2 regions of the Stenotrophomonas genospecies 3 genome follow, and region 2 is predicted to be linked to the other one. Evidence: predicted binding sites of a transcription regulator. Region 2 holds the regulator's gene; the other holds the start of a gene.
What was found. Region 2 encodes FliA, which starts transcription of late flagellar genes. Its sites were predicted from a motif close to TAAAGTTTNNCNNNCNNNGGCCGATAA; they were not measured.
Positions count from the first base shown of each region.

Region 1: ACX9OT_RS02405 (methyl-accepting chemotaxis protein) is a predicted target of FliA. The motif match lies at 4,815-4,841, and genes of this name have one in related genera.

Region 1 is NZ_JBTMUR010000001.1:533,581-539,512, forward strand. Features, by position in the region: gene ACX9OT_RS02400 (PepSY domain-containing protein) at 1-2,170, shown strand, start outside; gene ACX9OT_RS02405 (methyl-accepting chemotaxis protein) at 2,249-4,786, opposite strand; gene ACX9OT_RS02410 (arylamine N-acetyltransferase family protein) at 4,989-5,828, shown strand.
Region 2 is NZ_JBTMUR010000017.1:49,132-55,063, reverse strand. Features, by position in the region: gene flhA (flagellar biosynthesis protein FlhA) at 1-1,794, shown strand, start outside; gene flhF (flagellar biosynthesis GTPase FlhF) at 1,940-3,562, shown strand; gene ACX9OT_RS19370 (MinD/ParA family ATP-binding protein) at 3,549-4,436, shown strand; gene ACX9OT_RS19365 (RNA polymerase sigma factor FliA) at 4,433-5,176, shown strand; gene cheY (chemotaxis response regulator CheY) at 5,234-5,626, shown strand; gene ACX9OT_RS19355 (protein phosphatase CheZ) at 5,626-5,932, shown strand, end outside.

The DNA of each region.
Region 1 (5,932 bases), on a different contig from region 2:
GTTCTTCGATTTCGTCGAGGACCTGCACCGCCACCTCGCCGCCGGCGAGCGCGGCAAATGGATCACCGGCAGTTGTGCCATCGCGCTGCTGTTCTTCACCCTGTCCGGGCTCTACCTGCGCTGGCCGCGGCGCTGGTGGCACTGGCGCAGCTGGCTGGCGGTGGAATGGAAACGCAGCGGCCGTGGCTTCCTGTGGAGCCTGCACTCGGTGGTCGGCACCTGGGTGCTGTTGATCTACCTGATGAGTGCGCTGACCGGCCTGTGGTGGTCGTTCGACTGGTATCGCAGTACCGCCAACACCCTGCTGGGCGTCGCACCGGCCGCCAAGCACAAGGTCGCCACCGACGCCGCCCTGAACCTGGAACGCATCGAAGCCACGCTGTACGCACTGCCCGGCGTGCGCACCGGCTACATCGACCTGCGCCTGCCGGAGAAGCCGGGGCAGGCACTGAACGTGCGGGTGATGGCCGGTGATCCGTCGCAGCGCGGCGGCCAGCATGACCGCGCGCATGATCTGCTGCAGCTGGACCCAGGCACGGGGGCCACGCTCGATGCCCGCCCCTATGCGCGCCAGGGCGCCGGCGCGCAGCTGGCCACCAGCGTGTTCGCGCTGCACTCGGGCAGTTACTTCGGCGTGCCCGGGCGTGTCGTGGTGATGCTCAGCAGCCTGGGCATGAGCCTGTTCTTCATCACCGGCTGGATGCTCTACCTGGACCGCCGCCGCAGCCAGCGCGCCGCGCGTGACCTGCGCCAGTCGCTGCCAGCAACGCCTGCCGATGGCGGTGGTACGCCGTGGCTGGTGGTGCATGCCAGCCAGAGTGGACTGGGAGAACAACTGGCATGGCGCGCCGCCGCGCAGCTGCAGGCGTCCGGTCATGCGGTGCAGGTGCTGCCACTGGCCCGCGTTGATGCCGCGCAGCTGGCACGCACCGCGCAGGTGCTGTGGGTACTGAGCACCTTCGGCGACGGCGAGCCACCGGATGCGGCGCGAGGCGCTGCACGACGGCTGACGGCACAGACACTCGACCTGTCAGGCCTGCAGTTTGGACTGCTGGCGCTGGGTGACCGACAGTACCCGCACTACTGCGGCTTCGGTCGCCAGGTTGATGGCTGGCTGCTCGGCAACGGCGCGCGCCCGTTGTTCGACCGCGTCGAAGTCGATGCCGCCTCGGTAGCGGCCTTGCGCCAATGGCAGCTGCAGCTGGGCGCGCTGACCGGCATCGTCACCGATGACAGCGTGCTGCCGGCGGCCACGCAGATGCATGAGTGGCGGCTGCTCGGCCGCGACCGGCTCAATCCGGGCAGCATCGGTGGTGCCATCTGGCGCATCCGTCTTGCGCCACCGGCCGACGTGCAGTGGCAGGCGGGCGACATCCTGCATATCGCGCCCCGGCACAACGCACGGCACGCCAACGCCGTGTTGAAGGCACAGGGGTTGGATCCGCTGCAGCCGCTGCTGGTGGACGGCCACCCACGCACCCTGCTGGCGCTGGCCAGTGAACGCGAGCTGCCCGAGGCCGACGCCGCGCTGGCGGTGCAGGATGCCTGCCTGTGGCTGTCCGGATTGCCAACGCTGCCCGGACGCGAATACTCCATCGCCTCCTCCACGAGTGATGAAGTGGTGGAACTGGTGGTGCGCCTGGTGCATGACCTGTCGGGTCGAGCCGGGCTGGGCTCGGGCTGGCTGGCGCTGCATGCCCCGGTCGGTGCCAGCATCGTGGCCCGTGTGCACCGCAATCCTGGATTCCATCGTGTCAGTGGCGCCCCGATGGTGCTGGTCGGCAATGGCACCGGCATCGCGGGTCTGCGCAGCCTGTTGCGCGAAGCTGCCCACACAGGCGAGCACGGGCACTGGCTGCTGTTCGGTGAGCGCCAGCGCGCGCACGACTTCCTGTTCGCCGACGAGATCGAAGCGTGGCAGGCCGATGGCCATCTCGCGCGGGTGGACCTGGCGTTCTCGCGCGATGGCGAAGGTGGTTACGTGCAGGATTGCCTGCATGCCGCCACCGATGCGCTGCGCGAATGGATGCAGCGTGGTGCGGTGATTCATGTCTGCGGCTCGCTGCAGGGCATGGCCGAAGGCGTGGACCAGGTGCTGCGCGCTGCGCTGGGCGATGAGGTTGTGGAAACGCTGCTGGAGACCGGGCGCTACCGGCGCGACGTGTACTGAGCCACAAGGGTAGTGCCGACCGCTGGCCGGCAGGATCATCGACGGTGCCGGCCAGCGGCCGGCACTACCGGAGCGGGATCAGGCCGCAGCGCGCGCCTGTGGCATCGACTGCAGACGGAACGCGCCCACGGCTTCTGCCAGGGCATGCACCTGCGCCTGCATCTGCGCGGTCGAGGCCCCCGCCTCTTCCACCAGACTGGCGTTGCGCTGTGTACTGGCCTCCATCTGCACGATGGTCTGGTTCACCTGGGCGATGCCGGCATGCTGGTCCTGCGACGCGCTGCGGATCCCGGCCAGCAGATCCGCCAGCTGCTGCACGCTGCCGACAATCTCGCCCATCGTGGTGCCGGCCTGTTCGGCCTGCTGGTTGCCCTGGCCCACACGCGCCACCGAATCCTCGATCAATCCCTTGATCTGCTTGGCCGCCTCCGCGCTGCGCTGAGCCAGCAGGCGCACTTCGGCAGCCACGACGGCGAAGCTGCGGCCCTGCTCTCCAGCGCGCGCCGCTTCCACCGCCGCGTTGAGCGCGAGGATGTTGGTCTGGAAGGCGATGCCATCAATCAGCTGGGTGATGTCACCGATCCGCCGTGAGGCTTCGCTGATGCCATGCATGGTGGCCACCACCTGGCCGACCGCCTCGCCTCCGCGCTGGGCCACTGCCGCCGCGCCCTTGACCAGCGCATCCGCACGGCCCGCGGCATCGGCATTGCGGCCAACAGTGTCGGTCAGCTCGTGCATCGACGCTGCCGTCTCTTCCAGATTGACCGCCTGCTGCTCGGTACGCTGCGACAGATCATGGTGACCGGCAACGATCTCGCCGACACCGGTATCGAGGCTGGACGTGGCCTGCTGGATGCGGGTGACGATGCGGCCCAGTTGCGCGACGGTGGCGTTGGCATCATCGCGCATGCGCGCGAACACGCCCTGCAGTTCACCTTCCATGCGCACGCTGAGGTCACCGCGGGCCAGCGCGGCCAGAAGCGCCTGCAGATCGCCAAGATTGGTCTCGAAGGTGGTCAACAGGCGATTGATGCTGGTCGACAACGTGCGCACAAAGCCCTGCTTCCCCTCCAGCGCGATGCGACCGTGCAGGTCACCGTGCGCGGCCGCGTCGACCAGGGCTGCCACTTCGGTTTCCAGCAGGGTTTCCAGCGCGCGACTGCGCCATTCCACCGCCACGCCGAGGAAATGCCCCTCGTCGACAATGGGATTGGCGACCAGCTGATAGCGCACACCGCAATGGCCGATCTCGCGTTCTTCGCGTTGTCGCACGCCAGCCAGGCTGGCCAGCGCCGGATGCAGGCGTACCGCATCGCTCCCCACCAGCTCATCGCCCTGACGTTCCAGCTGCTCCAGCAGCGCCGGATTGGCGTACGCCACCAGGCCCTCGGCATCGACCACCATCAGCCCGGTCTGCGCACTGTCCAGCGCCTGGCGCACGCGGGTGTTGCCGCGCGCCACGGCACGCTCGGTTTCGATGCGCGCGCGCAGGCGCTGCTGCATGTCGACCAGGCGCTGGGCAAGCTGGCCGATCTCATCGTTGGCGTTGTAGACGCGCAGGGTGGTGTCGAGGCGGTCGTCGGCGATGTCGCTGGCGAAACGCAGGGTGTCCTGGATCGGCTGGCGCACCGCACGCAGCGCCAGCACCAGGCTGGTGATCAGCACGCCGGCCACCAGCAGCAGGGTCAGTGCGAACAGCACGCTCATCGTGCGCGCGGCGACCTGCTGGCGCGCCTGCGCCTTGGCCAGCGCTGCCACCTGCGCCTGCTGGAAAGCGGCCAGCGCCGGCGCTACGCCCGCGGCGGTATCCAGCAGCGACTGCGCTTCCACATCCAGGCCGACGCGGGCCGCGGTATACCCCAGCAGGGCGCCTTGATAGCCCTCCATCCCGCTGCGCAGGGCGTCCTGCGCATCCGCGGGCAGGCCCGCCAGCGCGAGGTCGAACGGCAGCTTTTCCTCGCTGGCGCGGTCGGCGTGGGTGGAATCACCGTCGAGCAGCAGCAGGGCCTCCTGCCTTCGCATCTTCTGCAGGGACAGCGCCAGCGACGGCCGCTGCAGCGCATCCACCTGTGCCTGCAGGGTTTCGGCGGCCTGCTGCAGCTGTGCAGCGAGGCCGGCCTCACCGCGGCCCATCTCGTCGACCCGTTCAAACAGGGCGGCGACACCCTGCGAGAACGCGTCGGCCGATTCGGTCAGCACCTGCAGCGCCTTGCGTCGGCCGGCGTCCATCGGCATCGCGCGAAGCGCCTGCAGGTCAGCCTGCAGGGCCTTCTGTGCTGCCAGCAACTGGCTGCGGTCAGCATCATCGAAACTGCGTGCATACTGGGTCTGCAGGCGGCGCGCTTCGGCCACCCGCGTGGACAGGCTGGCAGCCAGATCGCTGCCGCGCTGGTAGCTGGCCTGGCTGCGCGCGGCCAGGGCGTTGGCATGGCCAGTCCAGGCGTAGACAGCGGCGATCGCCACCAGCCCCAGGCCACAGACCCACAGGGTCGCCTTGAGCTTGTTGGCCACGCTGAGCCGGTGTGGTTGCAGCCACAGCAGCAGGCCGGGGGACGCCGAGCGCAACGTGGCAAGACGCGTGCGCAGGGACCGGAGGTGGGGGACAACGGCCGACATGACAGACTCCAGGCGGAAGGACGCACCTGTATCGGCCGGATTCAGGTCAACTTTAGGCCTTTTTTCGTCTGCGTCCCCCGTCACTGGCGGACGCGGTCTTTGTACCGGGTGCAGGCGACGGGGGCATGACACGGCCGCCGTGCTTGACCTCAACCCCGGTTGGGGGAGCACAGTGGACCTCCCTTCCCCGCCCGGTGCCCCCATGACGAGGCTCGATGTCCCCCGCTACCTGCAGCGCCTGCAGCTGGATGCGCCGCCACCACGGACCCTGGCCGGCCTGACCCTGCTGCAGCAGCGCCACAACGCACTGCTGCCCTTCGAAACCCTCAGCTGCCTGCTGCGCGATGCGGTGCCGATCGACCTGGACAGCGTGCAGCGCAAGCTGCTTGACGAGTGCCGCGGTGGCTACTGCTTCGAGCTCAATGGTGGGTTGCTGGCGCTGCTGCAGGCCTTGGGCTTCGATGCCCAGCCATTGAGCGCGCGCGTACTGCTGGCCGCCCAGGACGGCGAACTGACCGCGCGTACCCATCTGCTGCTGCGCGTGCAGGTGGACGGCGATGACTGGCTGGTGGATGCCGGTTTTGGCAGCCTGACCCCGACCGTACCGCTGCGCCTGCATGACCCGCAGCCGCAGGCCACCCCGCACGAACGCTATCTGTTGCAGCGGTTGGGAGACGGCGGTGATTTCATGCTGTCGGCCGAATCCAGCGACGGCTGGCGGGTGATGTACCGCTTCGATCTGCAGGCGCCGGCGCCGATCGACAACGTGGTGGGCAACTGGTACGTATGTACCCATCCCGATTCCAGTTTCCCCGGCCAGTTGCGCGCGTCGCTGACCGGGCCGGACTGGCGCCGCACCATCGGCAGCGGCAACTACACCGAGTACCGCCCCGGACAGGCACCGGACAAGCGCCCGCTGCATGATGTGGGTGATGTGCGCGACGTGCTGGAGCAGCGCTTCGGCATCCAGCTTCCGGACGACCCGCGGCTGGATCCCGCAATCAACGACTGGCTGCAGCGCTCACGCGCCGCGACGCTGTAGAGTCGAGCTTGCTCGACTGATGCATCTACGGCGACGTCAAAATCAGTCGAGCAAGCTTGTATGTTCCTCCCGGCTCCTACGAGGTATGTAGGAGCCAGGGTGGA
Region 2 (5,932 bases):
GCCGCGGGCAAGGTCATTGCCGCCTTCGGCGAGTTCGTGATCGGCGGCAACTACGCGGTCGGCATCGTGGTGTTCGCGATCCTGACCATCATCAACTTCGTGGTCATCACCAAGGGCGCCGGCCGCGTCTCGGAAGTGACCGCGCGCTTCATCCTCGACGCCATGCCCGGCAAGCAGATGGCGATCGACGCCGACCTCAATGCCGGTTTGCTGACGCGTGAAGAAGCCAAGCTGCGCCGCGAGGAAGTCCGCGAGGAAGCCGATTTCTACGGCGCGATGGACGGTGCCAGCAAGTTCATCCGTGGTGATGCCATTGCCGGCATCCTGATCCTGTTCATCAACATGCTCGGCGGCCTGGCCGTAGGCGTGCTGCAGCATGGCATGCCGTTCGGCGATGCCGCTGCCACCTACACCCTGCTGTCGATTGGTGATGGCCTGGTGGCGCAGCTGCCGGCGCTGCTGGTCTCCAGCGCCGTGGCCATGCTGGTCACCCGCGCCTCGCGTTCGCAGGACATGGCCCAGGCCATGACCGGCCAGGTGTTCGGCCAGTACCGCGCGCTGGCGATCACCGCCGGCATCATTGGCGTGGTCGGCCTGGTGCCGGGCATGCCCAACGTCGCTTTCCTGACGCTGTCCGCGATCCTCGGCTTCATCGCCTGGAAGGTCTACCGCAAGGGCAAGGCCGCGGCCACCGATCCGGCAGCCGCAGGCAATGACGCTGCCGCGCTCAACGCACTCGGCCGCCCGGCCGCGCCGGCTCCGACTGCCGAACTGAGCTGGGACGAACTGCGCCCGGTCGATCCGCTGGGCCTGGAGGTCGGCTATCGGCTGATTCCGCTGGTGGACAGCAACCAGGGCGGCGAACTGATGGCACGCATCAAGGGTGTGCGGCGCAAGTTGACCCAGGACGTCGGTTTCCTGATCCCGTCGGTGCACATCCGCGACAACCTGGAACTGCCGGCCAACGGCTACCGCGTGCTGGTGCACGGCGTACCGGTGGCCACCGCCGAGATCCACCCCGACCGCGAACTGGCGCTGGACCCGGGCAGCGCCCTCGGCGCGCTGGAAGGCATCGCCGGCAAGGACCCCGCGTTCGGCCTGGATGCCACCTGGATCCAACCGCACCAGCGTGCTCAGGCTGAAACGCTGGGCTATACCGTGGTCGATCCAGCCACCGTGGTCGCCACTCATCTGTCGCACCTGATCCGCGAGCACGCACCCGAGCTGCTCGGCCACGAGGAAGTGCAGCACCTGCTGGCCAACCTGGCCAAGAGCGCGCCCAAGCTCGTCGAAGATCTGACGCCGAAGGCGCTGCCGCTGTCGGCGGTGGTGCGCGTGTTGCAGAACCTGCTGATCGAACGCATTCCGATCCGCCAGCTGCGCAAGATCGCCGAAGCGCTGGTCGAACACGCTCCGAACAGCCAGGACCCGGCCGTACTGACCGCCGCGGTGCGCACCGCGCTGGGTCGTTTCATCGTGCAGGAGATCGCCGGAATGTCGGCGGAGCTGCCGGTGTTCACGCTCAACCCACAATTGGAACGTGTCTTGCAGGAGTCCACGCAGGGCAACGGCGCCGCGCTGGAACCCGGACTCGCTGAGCGACTGCACCAGAGCCTGGCCGAATGTGTCAGCAAGCAGGAAGCCCGCAACGAGCCCGCGGTCGTGCTGGTACCTGGCCCGGTCCGTGCCGCGCTGGCCCGCCTGGTCCGCCACAGCGTTCCGTCGCTGTCGGTCCTGGCCTACAGCGAGGTGCCGGAGGACAAGCGCCTGAAGCTGGTCGGAACGATCAGCTGACGCCGCCCTCCGATGCGCCAGAAAACAGACACCACTTTCGAACCAACGCAACAGACCGATACCAAGGGGAACCCGCACCGTGCAGACCACCGACCACCCGAGTTCTCCGACCGCCACCCCGCCGTCTTCGTCCCGTGACCACAGCATGAAAATCAAACGATTCGTCGCCGCCGACATGCGCTCGGCCATGAACCTGGTGCGCAAGGAACATGGTCCTGACGCCGTGATCCTGTCCAACCGCCGGATCGAGGAAGGCATCGAGATCGTCGCCGCCGCCAACTACGATGAGAGCGCCGTGCAGCGTGCACTGGAAGCCTCGCGTCGTGACATCGCTCCGCCACCGGCGCCGAAGCCGCGCACCGCCGCCGACGCGGTGATCGCCGCGGTCACCCGCCGCCGAAGCAATACCCCGGCACCGGAACCGGTCGCCGCAACCACCTCGGCCGTGGCTGCCCTCGCCCGCGCTGCGGTCGGCGCCACCGGCCGCACCTTGGACAGCGCCGACGAGATCGTGCCGACCCGCGGCAGCACCGGCTTCGCCGCCACCCTGGCACGCGCCGCCGTCAACGAACCGGCGCTGCCGGATCAGATCTTCGCTCCGTTCGCCGAAGCCATCGTCGCACCGGCGCCCAGCACCGCCGCACCGGCCAACCGCGCCCGCTTCCAGATCGACCCGCCGCACGAGACGCATCACGAAAGCGCGGCGTCGGCCGTGCAGCCGCCGCCGCTGCCGACCGCTGCCGTGACCGAAGCGCAACCCGGGATCGTCGCCAGCGAACCGGCACCGGTCGAAGCCAGCGACGAAACCGGCGCTGCCCCCGTGCTGGCCCCAGCCCCGGCACTGACCCTGGTGGCCCAGGACGACGCCGAGATCCGCCAGCTGCGCCAGGAAGTGGCCGGCATGCGCCATGTGATCGAGCGCGAGATGAACCGCTTCACCGACGAGCGCCTGCGCGGCTGCCCGGTGCGCGCCACCGCGCTGGACCTGATGGACGAGTATGGCTTCGATGCCGGCCTCGCCCGCGACGTGGCCATGCAGATCCCGCTGGAGACCGAAGCCCACCGTGGCCGTGGCCTGATGCTGGGGCTGATCTCGCGCAAGCTGCCGATCGCCCCGGTCGACCCGCTGGAAGAAGGCGGCGTGATCGCCCTGGTCGGCCCGACCGGCGCTGGCAAGACCACCACCATCGCCAAGCTGGCCTCGCGCTTCGCCGAGAAGCACGCGCCGCGTGACGTGGCCCTGGTCACCACCGACACCACCCGCATCGGTGCCCGCGAGCAGCTGTACGGCTACGGCCGCCAGCTCGGCATCGCGGTGCATGAGGCCAACAGCGGCACCGACCTGGACCAGCTGCTGGAACGCTTGAAGGACTACAAGCTGGTGCTGATCGACACCGCCGGCCTGGGCCCGCGCGACCGCGCACTGGCCGCCCAGCTGCAGTGGCTGCGTGCCGCGCGCCAGGTCCGCACCCTGCTGGTGCTGCCGGCCAACACCAGCTTCGGCGACATGGACGAGGTGGTCCGCCGCTTCGGCGCCGCCAACCTGCAGGGTCTGGTACTGAGCAAGCTGGACGAGACCGGCCGCTTCGGCAACGCCCTGTCGGTGGCCGTGGATCATGCCCTGCCGATCACCTGGGTGACCGATGGCCAGGACGTCCCGGAGGACCTGCACCGGGCCAGTGCAGCCAATCTTGTACTTCGCCTTGAAGATTTGCGCCGCGCGGCCGATATGCCCTGCAACCCGGAGTTGAACCATGCCGTCGCGTGAGTACGCCAAGCTGACCAAGACCTTCCCGCTGTCGGCCACCCGCAGCGAGCCGCTCGGCCCTGTGCGCACCATTGCGGTCACTGGCGGCAAGGGCGGCGTGGGCAAGACGAATGTGTCGGCCAACCTGGCCGTGGCGCTGGCTGGCATGGGCAAGCGCACGCTGCTGCTGGACGCCGACCTCGGCCTGGCCAACATCGACGTGATCCTGGGCCTGAACCCCACCTTTACGCTGGCCGACCTGGTCGCCGGCCGCTGCACGCTGGATGACGTCATCGTCGAAGGCCCGAACGGCGTGCTGGTGGTCCCGGCCGCATCCGGCCGCCGCCACATGGCCGAGCTGGCCCCGGCCGAGCACGTTGGCCTGGTCAACGTGTTCTCCGAACTGGAGCGCGAGCTGGACATCATGGTGGTGGACACTGCCGCGGGCATCACCGATGGCGTGCTGACCTTCTGCCAGGCCGCACAGGACACCGTGGTGGTGGTCTGTGACGAGCCGGCCTCGATCACCGACGCCTACGCACTGATCAAGGTGCTGTCGCGCGAGCGTGGCGTGGACCGCATCCAGGTGGTGGCCAACATGGTGCGCGACCCCAACGAGGGCCGCGTGCTGTACGAGAAGCTGACCCGCGTCTGCGAGAAGTTCCTTGCCGATGTCTCGCTGAACTACCTGGGCTGCGTGCCGCAGGACGATTGGCTGCGCCTGTCGGTGCAGCGCCAGCAGCCGGTGGTGAAGGCCTATCCGTCCAGCCCGGCGGCGCTGGCGATCACCGAGATCGCGCGCCGTACCGCGCGCTGGCAGGCGCCGACCGAACCGCGTGGCGGCGTCGAGTTCTTCCTCGAACGCATCCTCAAGCAGCGTGGGGTGACGGCATGAAAGGCGCAGCCCAGTACAGGGAAGTGCAGCGCTCGGCGGCGAACGAAGTCATCGCCCAGCATTCGGACCTGGTGCGGCGCATCGCCCACCACCTGGCCGCGCGCCTGCCGGCCAGCGTCGAGGTCGACGACCTGATCCAGGCCGGCATGATGGGCCTGATCGAAGCCTCGCGCAGCTATGACGCCGACCAGGGTGCTTCTTTTGAGACCTACGCCTCGATCCGCATCCGTGGTTCGATGATCGACGAGATCCGCCGTGGTGACTGGGTCCCGCGCTCGGTGCACCGGCGTGCACGTGATGCCGCCGCCACCATCCGCCGCCTGGAACAGAGCAGTGGCCGTGCCGCCAGCGCCACTGAAGTGGCCGCCGCGATGGAGATGCCGCTGCCCGAGTACCTGCGGCTGATGGAAGACGCTGCACGTGGCCAGGTGCTGAGCCTGGAATCGCGCATCGAGGACCAGGGCGAGCTGGACACCGTCGCCCAGGGCGGGCCGACCCCGCAGCAGGTACTGGAGCGCGGCGAGTTCGGTCGCGAGCTGGGCAAGGCCATCGGCCACCTGCCCGAGCGCGAACAACTGGTGCTCTCGCTGTACTACGAGCAGGAACTGAACCTGAAGGAGATCGGCGCGGTGCTCGGCGTGAGCGAGTCGCGGGTCTGCCAGATCCACGGCCAGGCGGTACTGCGCCTGCGTGGCCGGCTGAAGCTGTTCGAGGCTGCCGACGCAGGCCTCGAAGAATGAACATCCCCGAGGCGGCTGCCCCCGGTCGTCCGGAATGAACAACAAAGGAATTCTGCTTTGAACAAGAACATGCGCATCCTGATCGTCGACGACTTCTCGACCATGCGTCGAATCGTCAAGAACCTGCTGGGCGATCTGGGCTTCACCAATACCGCCGAAGCCGAGGACGGGCATGCCGCGCTGTCGCTGCTGCAGAGCCAGCCGTTCGATTTCGTGGTCACCGACTGGAACATGCCGGTGATGACCGGCATCGAGCTGCTCAAGGCGATCCGTGCCGATGCCAAGCTGAAGACCCTGCCGGTGCTGATGGTCACGGCAGAAGCCAAGCGCGAGCAGATCATCGAAGCCGCCCAGAGCGGTGTGAACGGCTACATCATCAAGCCGTTCACCGCGCAGACGCTGGAAGAGAAGCTCGGCAAGATCTTCGAACGCCTGGCGGCCAGCGCCTGATGGATACCACGGTCGACAAGAACGCCCTCGCCCTGCGCCTGCAGGAGGCCCTGGACGCGCTCGAATCCGGTGACGAGGCCGCCTGGCGGCAGCGCATCGACGGGCTGGTCGCGCTGCGCACGCAGCCGATGATGAGCGGCCTCTCGCGGCTGGCCCGCGAGCTGGGACAGGCGCTGGGCGAACTGCCGACCGTGCCGAGCGAAGCCGGCGAACTGGACGACGCCTGCGCGCGACTGGACCACGTGGTGGCGATGACCGAACAGGCCACGCACCGCACCCTGGACCTGGCCGAGGAATGCCGCAGCC